Regions from separate parts of the Arthrobacter sp. FW305-BF8 genome, predicted to be linked through region 3. Evidence: riboswitches for the same ligand, from Rfam matches in the RefSeq annotation. Region 3 holds a riboswitch; each other region holds the start of a gene.
The links. A riboswitch is a leader RNA that binds a small molecule or an ion and turns the genes downstream of it on or off. The one in region 3 is predicted to bind thiamine pyrophosphate.
Positions count from the first base shown of each region.

Region 1: linked by a shared signal. The riboswitch ahead of LFT45_RS13005 (bifunctional hydroxymethylpyrimidine kinase/phosphomethylpyrimidine kinase) and the one ahead of LFT45_RS21035 (ECF transporter S component) in region 3 are both predicted to bind thiamine pyrophosphate.
Region 2: linked by a shared signal. The riboswitch ahead of thiO (glycine oxidase ThiO) and the one ahead of LFT45_RS21035 (ECF transporter S component) in region 3 are both predicted to bind thiamine pyrophosphate.
Region 4: linked by a shared signal. The riboswitch ahead of thiC (phosphomethylpyrimidine synthase ThiC) and the one ahead of LFT45_RS21035 (ECF transporter S component) in region 3 are both predicted to bind thiamine pyrophosphate.

Region 1 is NZ_CP084561.1:2,908,353-2,912,594, forward strand. It holds gene LFT45_RS13005 (bifunctional hydroxymethylpyrimidine kinase/phosphomethylpyrimidine kinase) at 241-1,764, opposite strand; TPP riboswitch at 1,819-1,915, opposite strand; gene LFT45_RS13010 (Rne/Rng family ribonuclease) at 2,104-4,242, opposite strand, start outside.
Region 2 is NZ_CP084561.1:3,335,064-3,339,305, forward strand. It holds gene LFT45_RS14965 (thiazole synthase) at 1-757, opposite strand, end outside; gene thiS (sulfur carrier protein ThiS) at 775-1,011, opposite strand; gene thiO (glycine oxidase ThiO) at 1,046-2,311, opposite strand; TPP riboswitch at 2,303-2,423, opposite strand; gene thiE (thiamine phosphate synthase) at 2,451-3,152, shown strand; gene LFT45_RS14985 (ferritin-like fold-containing protein) at 3,192-3,878, opposite strand; gene LFT45_RS14990 (RNB domain-containing ribonuclease) at 3,920-4,242, shown strand, end outside.
Region 3 is NZ_CP084561.1:4,630,278-4,634,519, forward strand. It holds gene LFT45_RS21025 (energy-coupling factor transporter transmembrane component T family protein) at 1-186, opposite strand, end outside; gene LFT45_RS21030 (ABC transporter ATP-binding protein) at 183-1,820, opposite strand; gene LFT45_RS21035 (ECF transporter S component) at 1,820-2,440, opposite strand; TPP riboswitch at 2,513-2,656, opposite strand; gene LFT45_RS21040 (heme-degrading domain-containing protein) at 2,776-3,327, shown strand; gene LFT45_RS21045 (DUF4235 domain-containing protein) at 3,364-3,627, shown strand; gene LFT45_RS21050 (hypothetical protein) at 4,033-4,242, shown strand, end outside.
Region 4 is NZ_CP084561.1:2,997,669-3,001,910, forward strand. It holds gene LFT45_RS13460 (VOC family protein) at 1-590, opposite strand, end outside; gene LFT45_RS13465 (amidohydrolase family protein) at 669-1,751, opposite strand; TPP riboswitch at 1,787-1,894, shown strand; gene thiC (phosphomethylpyrimidine synthase ThiC) at 1,890-3,689, shown strand; gene LFT45_RS13475 (alpha/beta fold hydrolase) at 3,771-4,242, opposite strand, start outside.

The sequences.
Region 1 (4,242 bases), 1.7 Mb from region 3:
CGCCGTGGATTCCCCGGGGGAACCCGTGAGCTATCCCAGGAACCTGTCCGAGTGGACGATCCCGGGTCATAACCCAAGTGTTGGCGTAAGCACCGAAGATCTAGAATACGCTAATTCCGTCGTCGGCCGCAAATGAGGCTGGCAGCGGCGGGTTGTCCGTGATAAGCGCCACAGGGGCAGCTTTCCCGCACATCCGATGCCGTGCGCGACTATCCTACCGGGTAGCGGGCCCGGTTCCGCTCAGCTGTGGCGGCTCGGCGCGTCGAAAAATTCCACCTCGTACCGGCAGGACTGCCGGAAAGCAGTGATCATCGCCGCGCGCTCCCCCGCTGACGCGGCCCGGCCGGCGTCGTCGGCGATTTCGATGGCCCGCAGGGTGGCGGCAGCGAAGTCCTCGTCGGCGTACGTCCGCAGCCACTCCGCGTACGGGTGCCCGGCCTGCGCTCCGGCGGCCACATATTCGGCGTGCAGGGTCTCCCCCACCTCGGCGTACAGCCAGAAGCACGGCAGCACAGCGGCAACCAGCACTGCGTAACTGCCGCCCGCCGAAGCCGCGAGCAGATGATCGACGTAAGCCTTCGTGACCGGGCCCAACACCGGCTGCACGGTTCGCGTGCTGAGCCAGTTGCGGTGCAGTTCCGATTCAACTTCCAGGCACTGCTGGGCGGAGCGCGCCCAGAACAGCTGCTCGGACTCGGTTGGCGCCAGCGCGCTGGCCCTGGCCAGGACCCGGGAGTAGCCGTTGAGGTAGATGGCATCCTGTGCCAGGTAGTACGCGAATTCCTTCTCCGCCAGGGTGCCGTCGGCAAGCCCACGGATGAAGCCCAGGCCATAAATCTCTTCGAGGTCGGCAGCGGTCTCGGCGCGCAGCAGCTCCGCGAAGGCGCCCCTGAACCCGGGCTGGGCTGTCGTTTCAGTCTGGCGGACGTGGTGGAAATGGTTGACCGGTCCGTTGCCGGCGCCGACTTCCAGCAATCCGGAGGTCCTCAGGGCCCCGGCCAGCCAGGGTTTGACCGCCCGCAGTGACGCTTCCCAGTCATCCAACCGCGCCTGAGCCGTGGCCATGGCCGAGGAGAGCGAGCATCCGGTACCGTGGCTATTCCGCGTGCTGATCCGTTCACCCGCAACCTCCACCACCTCCCCCGAGAGCAGCCCGGCAGTGTTCACGAGGGCGTCCGGGCAGGTTGAGCCGTTCAGGTGCCCGCCTTTGACGAGGACCGTTGCACCGGTCTGGTCCGCGAGCCGCCTGCCCTGGTCAAGCGCGGCGGCCCAGTCCGCGGCCTCCGGTTCCCCCAGCAGCATGGCCAGTTCGGGAAGGTTCGGTGTAATCAGGTGCGCCAGAGGCAGCAGTTTGCGGAGTGCGGCCTCTGCAGACTCCTGGAGGAGGCGGTCGCCGCTGGTAGCCACCATCACCGGATCGAGAACCACGACGCCGGGCCTTACCTTTTCGAGCCAGCCGCGGACGGCTGCGATGACACGGTCATCGCCAAGCATGCCGATCTTCACGGCGTCCACGTGGATGTCGTCGCTGACAGCGTCCAGTTGCGCTGACAGGAAGGAGGCTGGCGGAACGTGCACGCCGAGCACGCCCGTGGTGTTCTGCGCAGTAAGGGCTGTTATTGCGGCCATTCCGTAGCCGCCGTGGGCCGCGATGCTTTTCAGATCGGCCTGGATGCCTGCACCGCCAGAAGGGTCCGAGCCTGCGATGGCCAGGACGCGGGGAACGTCGCGGGCCCTCTGAATGCCCGGCACATCGGTTTCCAGGAGTGACTTGTCGGCGGCCGAGGGTGCCGGCAGGAGTGACGCGGATGACAGTGTTGATGACAAAGAAGACATCCCTTCGCCGGTGCTAACCGGACAGGTTCAACGGGTTTGGATCTCAGCCGGCCCTTGCGCGGCACCCCGTGTCAGTTCTCCAGCCTAGCGGTTGGTTAAGTGCGCGGCGCCAAGTTTGACGATTGCGACAGGCTTCCGCGTGCGCTGTTGTCCCCTGCCCTTGCCTGCTGCCATTTGTCTACTGCCCTTTGCCGGCGGACGAATGTCCGGAACCAGAAAGGTCCGGCACCGCAACCGCGGTGCCGGACCTTTCAGTGGCGCTTGTTCCTACAGTTCTGAGGCGGGTACGCCGACCCCCAGAATGATCGGCTCGCTGGCCGGCCGTGGAGCCGCCTTGGCCGTCTGCGCATTGCCTGCCTCAGGCGCCTTGGCCTCGTGCGAGTGCCCGGCGGCTGCAGCCGGAGCGACCTCGTGGTGTTCCACGGATGTCTCGTTGGCTGCACCCTGGGGGCGGCTGGCACTGCGGTTGCGGCGCGGACGGCGGCTGCGGGACGGTGCCGCGGGGCTTTCCACCGGCTGCCGTGCAGCAGGCTGAGCCGCGGGCTGGCTTGCGGCCTGCTGGCCCTCCGGCTGCTGGCTTTCCGGGCGCTGGCTTTCCGGGCGCACCGGCGCGGGAGCCTCGTCCTTGGCCTCCTCCTCTTCGGCGGGGGCAATCGGAGCGCCGAGGTGCGCGAAGGCTTCCTCCAGGCGGTCCAGCGTCAGTGCCGGCGCTTCCTGGACCGGTTCATCGCTGTGATCGACAAACGGAAGCACCACTTTCTCGCCGCCAAAGGTGAGCACCGCGCCGGGCCGTCCGGAGACGCTTTCCGTTTCCGGAGCGCGGTGCACCACGGGGCTTTCCGGTGCGGCGGCGGCGGGGCGGGGGGCCTCACCGGACGCTGCGGCACCGTGCGCAGCTTCTTCCTCATGCAGGTGTGCGGCATGGGCTGCGGCGGCGATGTTGGCGAGGGCAGCGCGGGTCGCTTCAGCCTTGGCGTGGCGCTCCGCGTCTGACGGTTCGGGGTGGTGCGGCACGGCGGGGGCGGCCGGAGCTGCCTCGGAGGACGGCTGTCCGCCCTTGCCGCGGCGGCGCTTCCGCTCTGTCCGGGCAGGGGGCTGGACCTCGGCACGGTGCACGTGGTGCTCCGCGGCCACGGTGTTGGCGCGGCGGTGCTCCACCGGCTCGTCATGGGTGACGACTCCCCGGCCCGCACATGCCTCGCACTGCTCGCCGAAGACTTCCAGGAGGCCGGTGCCCATGCGCTTGCGCGTCATCTGCACGAGTCCCAGGGAGGTCACTTCGGCCACCTGGTGCTTGGTCCGGTCACGGCCCAGGCATTCCACCAGACGGCGCAGGACCAGGTCGCGGTTGGACTCGAGCACCATGTCGATGAAGTCGATGACGATGATGCCGCCGATGTCGCGGAGCCGCAGCTGGCGGACAACTTCCTCGGCAGCCTCAAGGTTGTTCTTGGTGACGGTCTCTTCAAGGTTGCCGCCGCTGCCGGTGAACTTCCCGGTGTTGACGTCAACCACCGTCATGGCCTCTGTCCGGTCAATGACCAGTGAGCCGCCGGACGGCAGGAAAACCTTGCGGTCAAGAGCCTTGTGGATCTGCTCGTCGATGCGCCAGGCGGAGAAAATGTCCTCGTCCTTGGTCCATTTTTCGAGCCGGCCCACCAGGTCCGGGGCAACGTAGGTGACGTAGGCCTCGATGGTGTCCCACGCTTCGTCGCCGGAGACGATCAGCTTGGAGAAGTCCTCGTTGAAGACGTCGCGCACAACCTTGATGGTCAGGTCCGGTTCGCCGTAGAGGAGTTCGGGGGCGAGGACCTTGGTGGACTTCGCCTGGCTCTCGATGCCCTCCCACTGGGCACGGAGGCGGTTGATGTCGTGGGTCAGTTCCTCCTCGGAGGCCCCCTCGGCGGCCGTGCGCACAATGACGCCGGCGTCCTCGGGGAGGCGGTCCTTGAGGATTCGCTTCAGCCGGTTGCGTTCGACGTCGGGCAGCTTGCGGGAAATGCCGGTCATGGACCCGCCGGGAACGTACACGAGGTAACGGCCGGGCAGGGAGATCTGGCTGGTCAGCCGCGCACCCTTGTGGCCCACCGGATCCTTGGTGACCTGGACCAGGACGGAATCGCCGGACTTGAGCGCGTTCTCGATGCGGCGCTGCTTGCCTTCGAGGTTGACGGCTTCCCAGTTCACCTCACCGGCGTACAGCACGGCGTTGCGGCCGCGCCCGATGTCCACGAAGGCAGCTTCCATGGACGGCAGGACGTTCTGGACCTTGCCCAGGTAGACGTTGCCGATCAGGGAGTCCTGCTGCGTCTTGGAGACGAAATGTTCGGCCAGGACGCCGTCTTCCAGGACACCGATCTGAATTCTGTCGTCGCGCTGGCGCACGATCATCTGGCGGTCCACGGA
Region 2 (4,242 bases), 1.3 Mb from region 3:
TGGCCGACGACGCCAAGGCATGCTCACGGCGCGGGATCCGCCCGGCCGCACGCGCCAGCCTACCGGCGATCACGGAGTGTTTGAAGGCTTCGGCCATGAGAACGGGGTTCTGGGCCCGGGTCACGGCGGTGGCCAGCAGCACGGCGTCGCACCCCAGTTCCATGGCCAGGGCCGCGTCCGAGGCCGTGCCGATCCCTGCATCCAGAACCACGGGAACGGAGGCCCGTGACACGATCAGCTCGATGTTGTGCGGATTGAGGATGCCCAGGCCCGTGCCGATCGGCGCTCCCAGCGGCATGACCGCCGACGCACCGAGGTTCTCCAGCCGCAGCGCCAGGACGGGATCGTCATTGGTGTAGGCGAACACCTTGAAGCCTCGGTTGACCAGCTGCTCGGTGGCGTCCACCAGTTCCACGGCATCAGGCAGGAGCGTGTGCTCGTCGGCGATGACTTCGAGCTTGACCCAGTCGGTCTCCAGCGCTTCCCGGGCCAGCTCCGCCGTCATCACAGCGTCCCGGGCCGTGAAGCAGCCGGCGGTGTTGGGGAGCACGCGGATGTTGTGGTCCACCAGCAGCTGGAACAGCGAGCCGGTTTCGGCAGGCGAGTAGCGCCGCATTGCGACGGTGGTCAGCTGGGTCCCGGACGCGAGCAGCGCTGCGCCGAGACCGTCCAGGCTTGGAGCGCCTCCGGTGCCCATAATGAGCCGCGAGGTCAGCTCCGCCCCGTCAATGACCAGGCTGTCTGCTGTTTCAATCATTGTTTCTGCCATCGTCCTTACCCTCCTTGGACTGCCGTGACAAGTTCGATCTCGTCGCCGTCTGCGAGTGCCGTGGCGTGCCACTGGCTGCGCGGCACGACGGCCGAGTTGCGGGCCACCGCCACACCCAGCCGCTGGCCGTCGGCCGCCTGACCGCTGGCGGCCAGTTGGCGCCCCGTGACCTGGCTGACGAGTGAGGTGACGGAGGCGCCCTCGCTGATTTCCTGTTCGATGCCGTTCAGTGTGATGTTCATGCTGGTTCCTTGGTTAGGTCAAAGGTGACGCGGGTCAAATGCTGAGTGCAGCGGCAGATCCCAGAGGGTCTGGGAGCCCGGGAGAGAACCTGCCCGGCCGGAACTTGGCCCAGCGCGGATCGGTGATGCCGTCCATGAGCTGGCGACAGATGACCGCGGCGGCCGGGGTCAGCAGGACGCCGTGGCGGAAGAAGCCGGTGGCGATGATGAGGCCAGCCACGTCCGTGCCGGCATCTTGCCCGCCGGCCGGCACCCGGCCCAGCAGCGGGGCGTTGTCCGGCGTGCCGGGCCGGGCCCGGGCGGTGGCTTCGAGCAGCTCGAGCTCTGCGACTGCCGGCACCAGCGCCTGGGCGTCGCGCAGCAGCTGGTAGACACCCCCGGCGCTGGTGCCCGGCACGCCGTCCTCACGCTGGGTGGCGCCGATCACCACCGTGCCGTCCCGGCGGGGCACCACGTACACCGGCACGCCCCGCACCATGCCGCGGACCGTTGCGGTGAGCAGGGGCTGCAGGTGTTCGGGGACCCTGAGCCTGAGGATGTCTCCGTAAACCGGGCGCAGCGGCAGCTGCAGGCCTTCCGGAAGGTTCTGCAGGCGCGCCGCGGCCAAGCCGTTGGCCACCACCGTCTCGGCCGCCGTGACGGACCCGCCGCCCGCCAGCCGTACCCCGCAGACCCGGGCGCCGTCCCAGAGCAGGCCGGCGGCGTGCTCCCTCACCGCGTATCCCTCCGCTGCCACATTTTCCTGACGTTGCGCGGCCAGCTCGGCAGCAAGGGCCCGGACGAGTCTGCGCGGATCCACCTGGTGGTCCGCCGGGATGTCGAGGGCGCAGGAGATCCCGGGGCTGAGCAGCGGCTCCCGGGAACGTGCCTCGCGGATGGTCAGCGGTTCCACGTTCAGGCCGTGGGCCCGCTGCACGTCCCGCAGGTCCATCAGGGCCCGGCGGTCGGCCGGATCGGCACCCACGGCCAGGGTCGGCGTCGTCAGGTAACCGGCATCCCCGCCGGAAATGAGGGTGGCCGCAAAGTCAGGCCATCGGGCGGAGGATTCCAGCATCAATTCCAGGAGCCCTTCCTCCTGGTAATGCAGCTCGCTGACCGGGGCGAGCATGCCGGCCGCAGCCCAGCTTGCACCGCTGCCCGGGGCTTCATCGATGAGCACCACCGAACGGCCGGCGCGCCGTGCCTCCCAGGCGATGCCGTGGCCGACGACTCCGCCGCCAACGACGGCTACATCGGCCTCAAGTCCGACGGGCTCCAACGCGCCCGCGGAGCAATCTTCGCCGCTTATTTTAGGGGGCATGGAATTCCTTCCCTACGCCGGTACTAACCGGATCAGGTCAAGCGGTCGGCTCTGACGCCCTCTCAGCCCTGCGTCTTTATGACAGCAGCAACGGGCTCCCGCGGTACCTGCCCAGTTTAGAGGAACTAAGGTGGTTGCCATGACCGTGCACTCTGCCCACACCGCTGCCCGCCTGTACCTCTGCACCGACGCCCGCAAGGACCGCGGGGACTTCGCGGACTTCGTGGACGCGGCGTTCGCCGGCGGTGTGGACATCATCCAGTTGCGGGACAAGAGCATCGAGGCAGCCGAGGAACTCGAGCTGCTGGAAGTAGTCCATGCTGCCGCCCGCAGGCACGGCCGGCTCTGGGCCGTCAATGACCGCGCCGACATCGCGTCCATCGCCGGCGCACCGGTGTTCCATATCGGCCAGAAGGACCTGCCGCTCCGGGCCGCCCGGAAGCTGCTGCACGATTCCACCGTGATCGGGCTGTCCACCCACAGCACGGACCAGGTGGATGCCGCCGTCGGCGCCGCCCACGGGCGCAGCGGCCTGGACTATTTCTGCGTGGGCCCGCTGTGGGCCACCCCCACCAAGCCCGGGCGCGCCGCCGTCGGGCTTGACCTGGTGCGCTACGCAGCGGAGGCCGTCCGCACCGCAAACGAGGACCGGGTCGGCGGCCTGCTGCTGCCCTGGTTCGCGATTGGCGGGATCGACCGCACCAACGTGGAGCAGGTCCTGGCGGCGGGAGCCAGCCGCATCGTCGTCGTGCGGGCCATCACCGAGGCGCCAGACCCGGCGGCAGCCGCGGCGGAACTGCTCGACGCCCTCGAAGCGACGTCCCCGGCCGCCGTCTCCTAAATGGAGCGGCCGGCACGCGGGCGCAGAGAGGGCTCTGGGCTACCCGCTCAGGCCCAGCTGGACCATCCGCCGGGAGTGGTTCTCCACGACTTCGGCGGTGATGCCCCGCACCAGCTCGCGTGCTGTGGCGTCCGTGGCACCGGGCTCCGCCTCGACGAACAGCTCGCCGAGAAAGGCGTGTTCGTGGCCCACGCGCTGGGCCTGCGTGATCGCTTCGCCGAGGAGGCGGCGGCCCCACAACGCCAGCCGGGACGCGAGCCGGGGATCGTCCGCCAAGGCCCCGCTGAGCCGTTCCCGCAGCACGGCCGTGGCCTCTTCCGACGACTGAATCTGCTGGATGACGTCACGGGTTCCGGCATCCACAAACCGGGCCACGGCCCGATAGAAGTCGGCGGAGACCGTGTCCACCACGTAGGCCTTCATCAGGGACTCGTACCAGTCCGCCGGGCGGGTCCGTTCATGGAAGTGGTCCACCGCCAGCTGGAACGGCAGCATCGCATCTTCGACGTCGACGCCCATCCCCGCCAGCTTGGCGCTCACGAGCTCGTAGTGCTGGAATTCGATGACGGCGATCCTGCCGAGCACGGCACGGTCGTGCAGCGTGGGTGAGTAACGGGCGTCCGACGAGAGCCGTTCGAATGCGGACAGTTCGCCGTAGGCCATCACGCCGAAGAGGTCCGCGACGAAGCGGTCGTAGCGAGCGGTGTCAGCCGAGGATGTGCCCATAATCCAAGACTAACGGCGCAATTCGGGCTAACCTGATTTTCGTGTCACATCATCGGTTGTCGCCCAACGTCCACGAGCAGACCAACGCGCTCGAGGAGGCATTGAGCGCGCTGCGGACGGAGCTGGAGCTACCGGGGGAATTCCCCGAGGACGTGCTCAAGGAAGCCGAAGCGGCCGTCGCCGACCGGGGATTCCCGGCCCTGGACCTGACCGGAGTGGACTTCCTGACCATCGATCCGCCGTCGTCCACCGACCTTGACCAGGCACTGTTCATCGAACGCCTCGGTGAGGGCTACCGGATCCTCTATGCCATTGCCGACGTTCCGTCGTTCGTGCAGCCGGGCGGCGCTCTCGACGCCGAGAC
Region 3 (4,242 bases):
CAGCGAGAACGTCAGCCCTGCCAGCGGGAAGGCCAGCAGTTCGCACACGAGAGCCACCGACGCCGACATCCAGTCGATGGACAGCGCCAAGACCAGGGTGATCAGGAAGACTGCCGCGAATTTGGCCAGCGGATTGGCGCGCGTCAGCACCGCCCGGTTTCCGGCAAGTGTCAGTGCGTCCCTCATGTTGCAGCCTGTTCTGATGCTGGCTCGGCGGGTTTGGGTTCAGCGGATCTTGGGTTGGCGGATCTGGGGTTGGCGCGCCGTCCCGCGGAGCCCAGCCGCAGCTCGGTGCCGCCGAGCACCTGGGTGAACTCCTCGTCGTGGGTCACGGACACCACGGCCGTGCCGGCATCGAGCAGTTCCGAAAGGAATGAGGCAAGCTCCGCCCAGGTGTTCGCGTCCTGGCCGAAGGTGGGCTCATCCAGGACCAGCACCTGCGGGTGCGCCGCCAGGACGGTGGCCACGGACAGCCTGCGTTTCTCCCCGCCGGAGAGCGTGTACGGGTTGGCGTCCACGAGATGCGAAAGGCGCAGCCGCTCCAGCAGCTCGTCGACGCGCTCTTCGCCGTGGCCCAGATGGCGGGGGCCGAACTGCAGCTCGTCCAAGACGCGGCCGGTGACGAACTGGTGTTCAGGTTCCTGGAACACCGTGCCGATCCGCGCGATCAGCTGCTCGGCTCTCCACTTGTACGGGTCAATACCCGCTCCGCCGCTCAGTTCAACCGTCGCGGAGACCTTGCCGCCCACCGGCGGCAATAGCCCGGCGAGGGTCAGCGCGAAGGTGGACTTGCCGGCGCCGTTGGGACCTGTGACGGTCAGCGCCTCGCCCGATCGGACCTGCGCTGTGACGTCACGCAGAACGGGCTCGGGGGGTACGGAGCGGAAGCCGCTGCGGCGTGGACGTTCCCGCGACACGGCAAGCCTCTCGGCCGCCAGCAGCAGCTGGCCGGCGCCATGTCCGGAGGACGGAAGAGCGCCGGCAGCCGAACGGCGCCGCGTCTCTGGAACGTAGCCGGGGACCCAGACGCCGGCGGCAGTGAGCATCCCGCGCGCCTGCTCGAGAACTTCGTCCGGGGTCCCGTCGATCAGCACCGCTCCGTCCGAGGCGGACCCCGGCTGCAGGACCACGATCCGGTCCACCAGGTCTTTCCAGGCAGCTACCCGGTGCTCCACCACCACCAGGGTGGCCCCGGTCTTGTCGAGGCAGCGGCCCACAGCGTCCCGGACTTCCAGGACGCCGTCCGGGTCGAGATTCGCGGTGGGCTCGTCCAGCAGGAGGAGTCCAGGCCGCATCGCCAGGATGCCGGCGAGCGCCAGGCGCTGCTTCTGGCCGCCGGACAGGGCCGACGTCGGGTGGTCCAGGGGAAGGTGCGAAAGTCCGACGTCGTCCAGCGCCTCGTGCACGCGGCGCCAGATCTCCTCGCGGGGCACCGACAGGTTCTCGGCGCCGAAGGCGACGTCGTCGCCGAGGCGCGAGAGCACCACCTGCGTTTCCGGGTCCTGCTGCATGAGCCCGGCGCGGCCGCGCCGGGAACGGGGCGGCGCGCCGTCGATCAGCAGCTCGCCGCTCTCGTCCGTGTCCTCACGGTCGGGAGTCCCGGCGTCGTCCGCGTCACTGTCCCCCAGCACGCCGGCCAGGGCGTGAAGCAGCGTGGACTTGCCGGCTCCGGAAGGGCCCAGCAGCATGACCCGCTCGCCGGGGCGGATGTCCAGGTCGAGGGCATGGACGGCCGGTTTGGTGCGGCCTGCGTGGCGCCAGCCCCAGCCGCGGGCGGTGACCGCGGCGGGGCGGACGCCGGCGTCGTCTGGTCCGGGCATCAGGAGAAGACGGGCTCCGTGGCTGCCTTCCGGGACGCGAAGGAACTCAGCACGCCCGTCTTGGCCAGGCCGCGGGCGGCGATCCAGGACAGGGCGCCGGCGATGACCGCGCCGGAAATGGCGCAGAACACGATGTATGCCAGCTTGTCGCCGGCGGCGTAGGCGATGTTCCAGCCCCAGGGGGCGAAGGAGTCGTTGAGCCCGCAGAACAGTCCTGCGCCTGCCCCTGCAAGCAGCGAGGCGGGCAGGTTGAACTTCTTGTAAGCGAAGGCGGCGAACACCAGCTCCGCCCCCAGGCCCTGCAGAACGCCGGAAATGAGCACCGTGGTGCCGTACTGCGAGCCCATGAGCAGCTCGCCGGTGGCAGCCACACCCTCACAGAACAGGGCCGCGCCGGGCTTGCGGATGATGAGCATCCCCAGGACCGCCGGAATCATCCAGCCGCCGGCGTAGAGGCCGGTCAGCGGAGGGTAGACGGCGTTGACCGGGGTGGAGATGAGGTTGGCGCCCTGGGACCAGGCCCAGAAGATGACGCCGCCGGCAACGGCGATGAGCGCCGCCACAACGATGTCCGCCACGCGCCAGCTGTAGCTGGTCTTCTTGATTGCTGCAGTTGTCATGATGGTCCTCCTGAGGAACAGGAGGGGAAAGCGTTCCCCCGGCTGCGGGTGGCTGGGCCTCGCGCTGCCGGGCACTCTGAGAACTCGACTCCCTTGCGCCGGTACTAGCCGGATCAGGTTCGAGGGTCTGCGGCTGTCCGCACTCTCAGCGCCCTTCCGCGGTTGCTCTGGCAGTTGCCTTTGCATCCCGACGGCGGCGCTCCCCTGTCGTGATAAATCTGCCCTTGTGGGCTGATCCAGTTTACACCTCGTCCGGCCATGAAATCGGGGGTCGCTGTCACAATGCCGGAGTTTACATGCGGCGTCGCGACGGCGGCCCGGAGTAGATTGGGGCCATGACGCAACAGGACTCGGGCACCGCCGCCTTGCCCGCCTTTGACCCCGATTCCTCCGCCGAACAGCCGGCGGGAGCCCTGGAAGCCATGATTGGGCAGATCGAAGGGGAGATTGCTGAACTCCAGTTCCCGAGGTTCAGTAAGGACGATGCCCTGGCGCTGGGCCTGGAACTGGTCGAACGGGGCAAGGAGGACAACCTGCCCATCGCCATCGACATCACCAAGGGGGAGCAGGTGCTCTTCCATGTGGCGCTCGAGGGCGCCACACCGGACAACGAAGGCTGGGTGCGGGCCAAACAGCGGACTGCCGTGCGCTACGAGGAACCGTCGCTGTTGGTGGGCCTGCGCGGCAGGGCCGGCGGCGGACGGATCGAGGACAACGCCTGGTTTGACCAGTCGACCTACGCTGCGCACGGCGGAGCCTTCCCCGTCTATGTGCGGGGTGTGGGGGCGGTGGCTGTGGTCACCGTGTCCGGGCTGCCGCAGAAGGCGGACCACGACCTCGTGGTGCAGGCGTTGCGGGAGATCCACCGCTCCATGCGGCTAGGCTAAGGAAAGACCAGTGTTCATCACGCGAGGAGTTCCGCAATGAGTTTCTTCATCAAACTGCTTGGCACAGGCATCAGCCTGCTGGCGGGGTTCGCCGGCACCAAGGCCGTCGACACCATCTGGGAAAAAATCACGGGCCGGAAGCCGCCCAAGGGCGACAAGGACGACGTCCCCACCACACTGCGCACGGCCCTCACGTTCGCCCTCGTGTCCGCCTCCGTGAGCGCGGTCATCCAGGTGCTGGCCAACCGAGGCACCCAGCGGGCCATTACCCGCTTCGCCAAGACACAGGACATTGTCTAGGCCTCCCTGCCGGGTCGCAGCTGTCAGGACCCACCACGCCGAGGCCCCCCACACGGGGTGGCTTGCCCGGCCGCCCCTTCTGGGCCGCGACCAGGTTTCCCAAAGCACGGCAGGCCATACTGCTTCTGTTCTGAATCTGGCAGTGCTGATGACCTCGGCCGGGCTCACAACAGCCGGACCCGGCACCGCAACCTGCGGCGCCGGGTCCTTTCGCATCCTGCCTCGGCGGCCCACCGCATGCCGCCTGGAGGCCTTGAGCACGGTCTCTACAAGAGCAGCGCGGGTCCCCCCACGGCACCGTAAGAAGCCTCGAATGCCAAGGTTTTTCCAACCCCGAACCCGAACGTTTTTCCAACCACCACGATTTTTAGTGGATGCCATCAGCGTCTTTACGAGGAGACAAAAATGGTATCTACACCACATTTCCTGTCAGCCCAGCGCCTGGCCCCCCGACATCGCGGCCCCAGCCCTGCGTCCCGCCGCCGCGGCATTGCTGCCGCAACTGCCGTCCTGCTTGCGGCAACAGGAGCAGGAGCCTCCCTAGCGGCAACCCAGGTAACCCAGACGAACACGAACAAGCTGACCGCCGTCGGACCTGTCAACACCGAGTACGGC
Region 4 (4,242 bases), 1.6 Mb from region 3:
CCGACGTAGAAGTCGTGGGCCGACTGGACGTCACCCACCTGCAGGTGGACGTGCCCCACCTCCGCGTCGGTGCCGCGCTGGCCTTCCACGGACTGCTGCGTGAGGTGGTCCTGCAGGTACTTCTGCGGCGGCAGCGCCAGGCTGTCCATGACCACGTTCCCGCCGTCCCAGGACCATGCCTCGCGCGGGCGGTCCCAGTAGAGTTCGATCCCGTTTCCTTCCGGATCGGTGAAGTAGAACGCCTCGCTCACGAGGTGGTCCGCGCTGCCCGCGAAAGACTGCGGCTCGTACTGGGCCGCGCTGGCAATGGTGGCGGCCAGCGAGGACTGGTCCTCAAACAGAAGCGCCGTGTGGAAGAGGCCGGCCTCACCGCGGCCGGGGATGTTGAGGCCCGGAGCGGGAGCGAGGTGCACCAGCGGCGTCTTGAGCCGGCCGAGGTAGAGGCCGCCGTCCTGCTCGGCGACGACGTCGAGGCCGAGGGCGCGCTGGTAGTAGTCGGTCATGAGCTTCATGTCGCCCACCTTGAGCATGACGGTGCCCATGGTGAGGTCGGCAGGAAGCAAGTCCTGGCTGCTGTCTGCTGCTGTCATTGAATACTCCCGGATGTCCGGGCCACCGGATTTCGGCGACCTCTACATCTCTAAATTACTTGAAGCTTCAATTTATTCCTAATGCACGATTGTGCCCCGGAGGACCACATTCGTGAGGCTCCGGATGGTCTCCGGCACGGCTCGCGGGTCTTCCCGGCACACCACCACGTCAGCGTCCGCGCCTTCCGCCAGGCCCTCGGCCCCCAGCCAGCGGCGGGCACGCCAGCAGGCCGCGTCCAGCGCCGCACGTGCCGGAAGCCCGGCGGCGTGGAGTTCGAGGATTTCGTCCGCGACGCGGCCGTGGCGGATCACGCTGCCGGCATCCGTTCCCGCATAGATTTCGACGCCGGCCTCGTAGGCTTCCAGGACACGCTCGCGACGGCGGGCCCACAGTGCGCGCATGTGCTCCGCATACCGCGGGAACTTCTCCTCAGCCTGGCTGGCGATGTCCGGGAAGGTGGCGATGTTGATGAGTGTCGGCACGATCGGCACCTGCTGCTCAACGAACCGGGGGATGTGCCTGGGCAGCAGGCCCGTGGCGTGCTCGATGCAGTCGATGCCGGCGTCCAGCATGTCGTCCAGGGTGTCCTCGCCGAAGCAGTGCGCCGTGACCCTGGCCCCCTCGTCGTGGGCGGCCCGGACGGCGTCCCGCACGGCAGCGGCCGGGAACGACGGCGCGAGGTCGCCCGCGGTCCGGTCGATCCAGTCCCCCACCAGCTTGACCCAGCCGTCCCCCTCCCTCGCCTGCTTGCGCACCGCTTCCACGAGGCCCTCCGGCTCGACTTCCACCGCAAAGTTCCTCAGGTACCGGCGGGACCGGGCCACATGCCGGCCGGCCCTGATGATCCGCGGCGTGTCGGCCCGCTGCTGCAGCCATCTGGTGTCGCTGGCCGCTCCCGCGTCCCGGACCAGCAGCGTGCCGGCGTTGCGGTCCGTCATGGCCTGGTCATACGCCACGTCGTCGTCCACGGCACCGCCCGGACCCAGCCCGATGTGGCAGTGGGCATCGACGAAGCCGGGCAGGACCCAGCCGTCCAGAACGGCGTCCGGCCGCTGGCCAGGAGCATTGAACGTCAGCTTCCCGTCCACCGCCCAGAGCCCGCGGCGTTCCTCATCCGCCGCAGTGAGCACGGGTCCGCTGAATTCGATGATGTGCGCCATGACACTAGCCTAAGGCGCAGCTGTGGTAGCTTCGTCTACGACCACACGGGTGCCCCTGCAGGGGCTGAGATCAGGCTGGTGCAGCCTGCGACCGTTGAACCTGTCCGGGTAATGCCGGCGAAGGAAGTGAGCAGTAAATTGAGCACCCAGAAATTACAGCAGACCCCTGCCCAAAACGGTTCCGCCACCGTAACGCAGTCGCTGAAATCCCATTCACTGGCTTATCTGGAGGGGGACGGCCTGCGGGTTCCGGTAACGGAAATCGCGCTGGAGCCTTCACCGAACGGTGAGCAGAACGAGCCGCTGCGCGTTTACCGCACGGCGGGTCCGGGCAGCGACCCGGTGGTGGGCCTCGCGCCGTTCCGCGCGGAATGGATTGCGGCACGGGCGGACACGGAGCCGTACGACGGCCGTGAACGGAACCTGCTCGACGACGGCAGATCAGCCGTGCGCCGCGGCGCGGCTTCTGCCGAATGGAAAGGCGCCCGGCCGGTGCCCCGCCGTGCGGCGGACGGGAAGACTGTGACGCAGATGCACTATGCGCGGCAGGGAACCATCACCCCCGAGATGCGCTTCGTGGCCCTCCGCGAGAACTGCGATGTGGAACTGGTCCGCAGCGAACTCGCCGCCGGACGGGCCATCATCCCCACCAACATCAACCACCCGGAATCCGAGCCGATGATTATCGGCAAGGCGTTCCTTGTGAAGATCAACGCCAACATCGGCAACTCGGCCGTCACCAGCTCAATCGCCGAGGAGGTGGACAAGCTGCAGTGGGCCACCCAGTGGGGCGCGGACACCGTGATGGACCTGTCCACGGGCGACGATATCCACACCACCCGTGAGTGGCTCATCCGCAACTCCCCCGTCCCCATCGGCACGGTCCCGATCTACCAGGCCCTGGAAAAGGTCAACGGCGAGGCGAACGCCCTGACCTGGGAAATCTTCCGCGACACCGTCATCGAGCAGTGCGAACAGGGTGTGGACTACATGACCATCCACGCCGGCGTGCTGCTGCGGTACGTCCCACTCACGGCGAACCGTGTCACCGGCATCGTCTCCCGCGGCGGCTCGATCATGGCCGGCTGGTGCCTGGCCCACCACCAGGAAAACTTCCTGTACACCCACTTCGACGAGCTGTGCGAGATCTTCGCGAAGTACGACGTCGCCTTCTCACTGGGCGACGGCCTCCGGCCGGGCGCGACGGCGGACGCCAACGACGCCGCACAGTTCGCCGAACTGGACACCCTGGCTGAGCTGACCCAGCGGGCCTGGGAGTACGACGTCCAGGTCATGGTGGAAGGGCCCGGGCACATCCCGTTCCACCTGGTGCGCGAGAACGTTGAGCGCCAGCAGGAGCTCTGCAAAGGTGCACCCTTCTACACATTGGGCCCGCTGGTCACGGACGTGGCCCCCGGCTACGACCACATCACCTCGGCCATCGGCGCCACCGAAATCGCCCGGTACGGCACAGCCATGCTGTGCTACGTCACGCCAAAGGAACACCTGGGCCTGCCGAACAAGGACGATGTGAAGACCGGCGTCATCACCTACAAGATCGCCGCCCACGCGGCCGACCTTGCGAAGGGGCACCCCGGCGCGAACGAGCGGGACGATGCGCTGTCCAAGGCCCGGTTCGAGTTCCGCTGGCGCGACCAGTTCGCGCTGTCCCTGGACCCGGTGACGGCCGAGTCCTTCCATGACGAGACACTGCCTGCCGAGCCTGCCAAAACGGCGCACTTCTGCTCCATGTGCGGTCCCAAGTTCTGCTCCATGCGGATCAGCCAGGACATCCGGAACGAGTACGGCTCAGCCGAGGCGCAGGCCGCCCTCGCGGAGATGGCGGAGGGCATGCGCGAGAAGAGCCAGGAGTTCCTGGCTGCAGGCGGAAAGGTATACCTGCCGGAGCTGCGGCTTCCGGAGTCCGCGAGCAACTAGCGGGCGTTGGAGACCACGTCCGGCTGGCATTGGGGGCCGGCCGGACGTGGGCGGCGGAACGCTGCTCAGGAGGCCGGGCCTTTAGGAGGCCTGGGGCTGCTCCCGGCGGCTGACCGCGGCGATGAATGACCGAATGTAGCGGTCACCCTCGGGTGAATCGTGGGGCCGGTGCCCTCCGGCAGCGATGCGGTGCAGGGCACCGGTCTCGCGCAGGTAGCCGGCGATTTCCTCGTACAGCGGCTCCCAGCCGCCGGTGAGGACCAGGGTGGGAACACCAGGCACGATCTGCAGCGGCGCCTGCCACGGCGGTGCCTGCAGCCGCAGTCTCCTGGCCGCGCGCCTAGCCTCGGGGGTGCTGGGCTCCGGCGTGTCCGCGGCGAAGGCCCGCCGCAGGAACTCACGCTCGTAGTCGTCGTCGCCAAGCTGGTGCCGGACTTCGAACAGCGGCTCCATCAGGGCACGGTGCGCGGCGGTGGCCGGCAATTCAGCGGTAAGCGACAGGCATGCCGGCTCCACGAGCGTCAGCGAGAAGACAAGGTCAGGGCGTTCGACG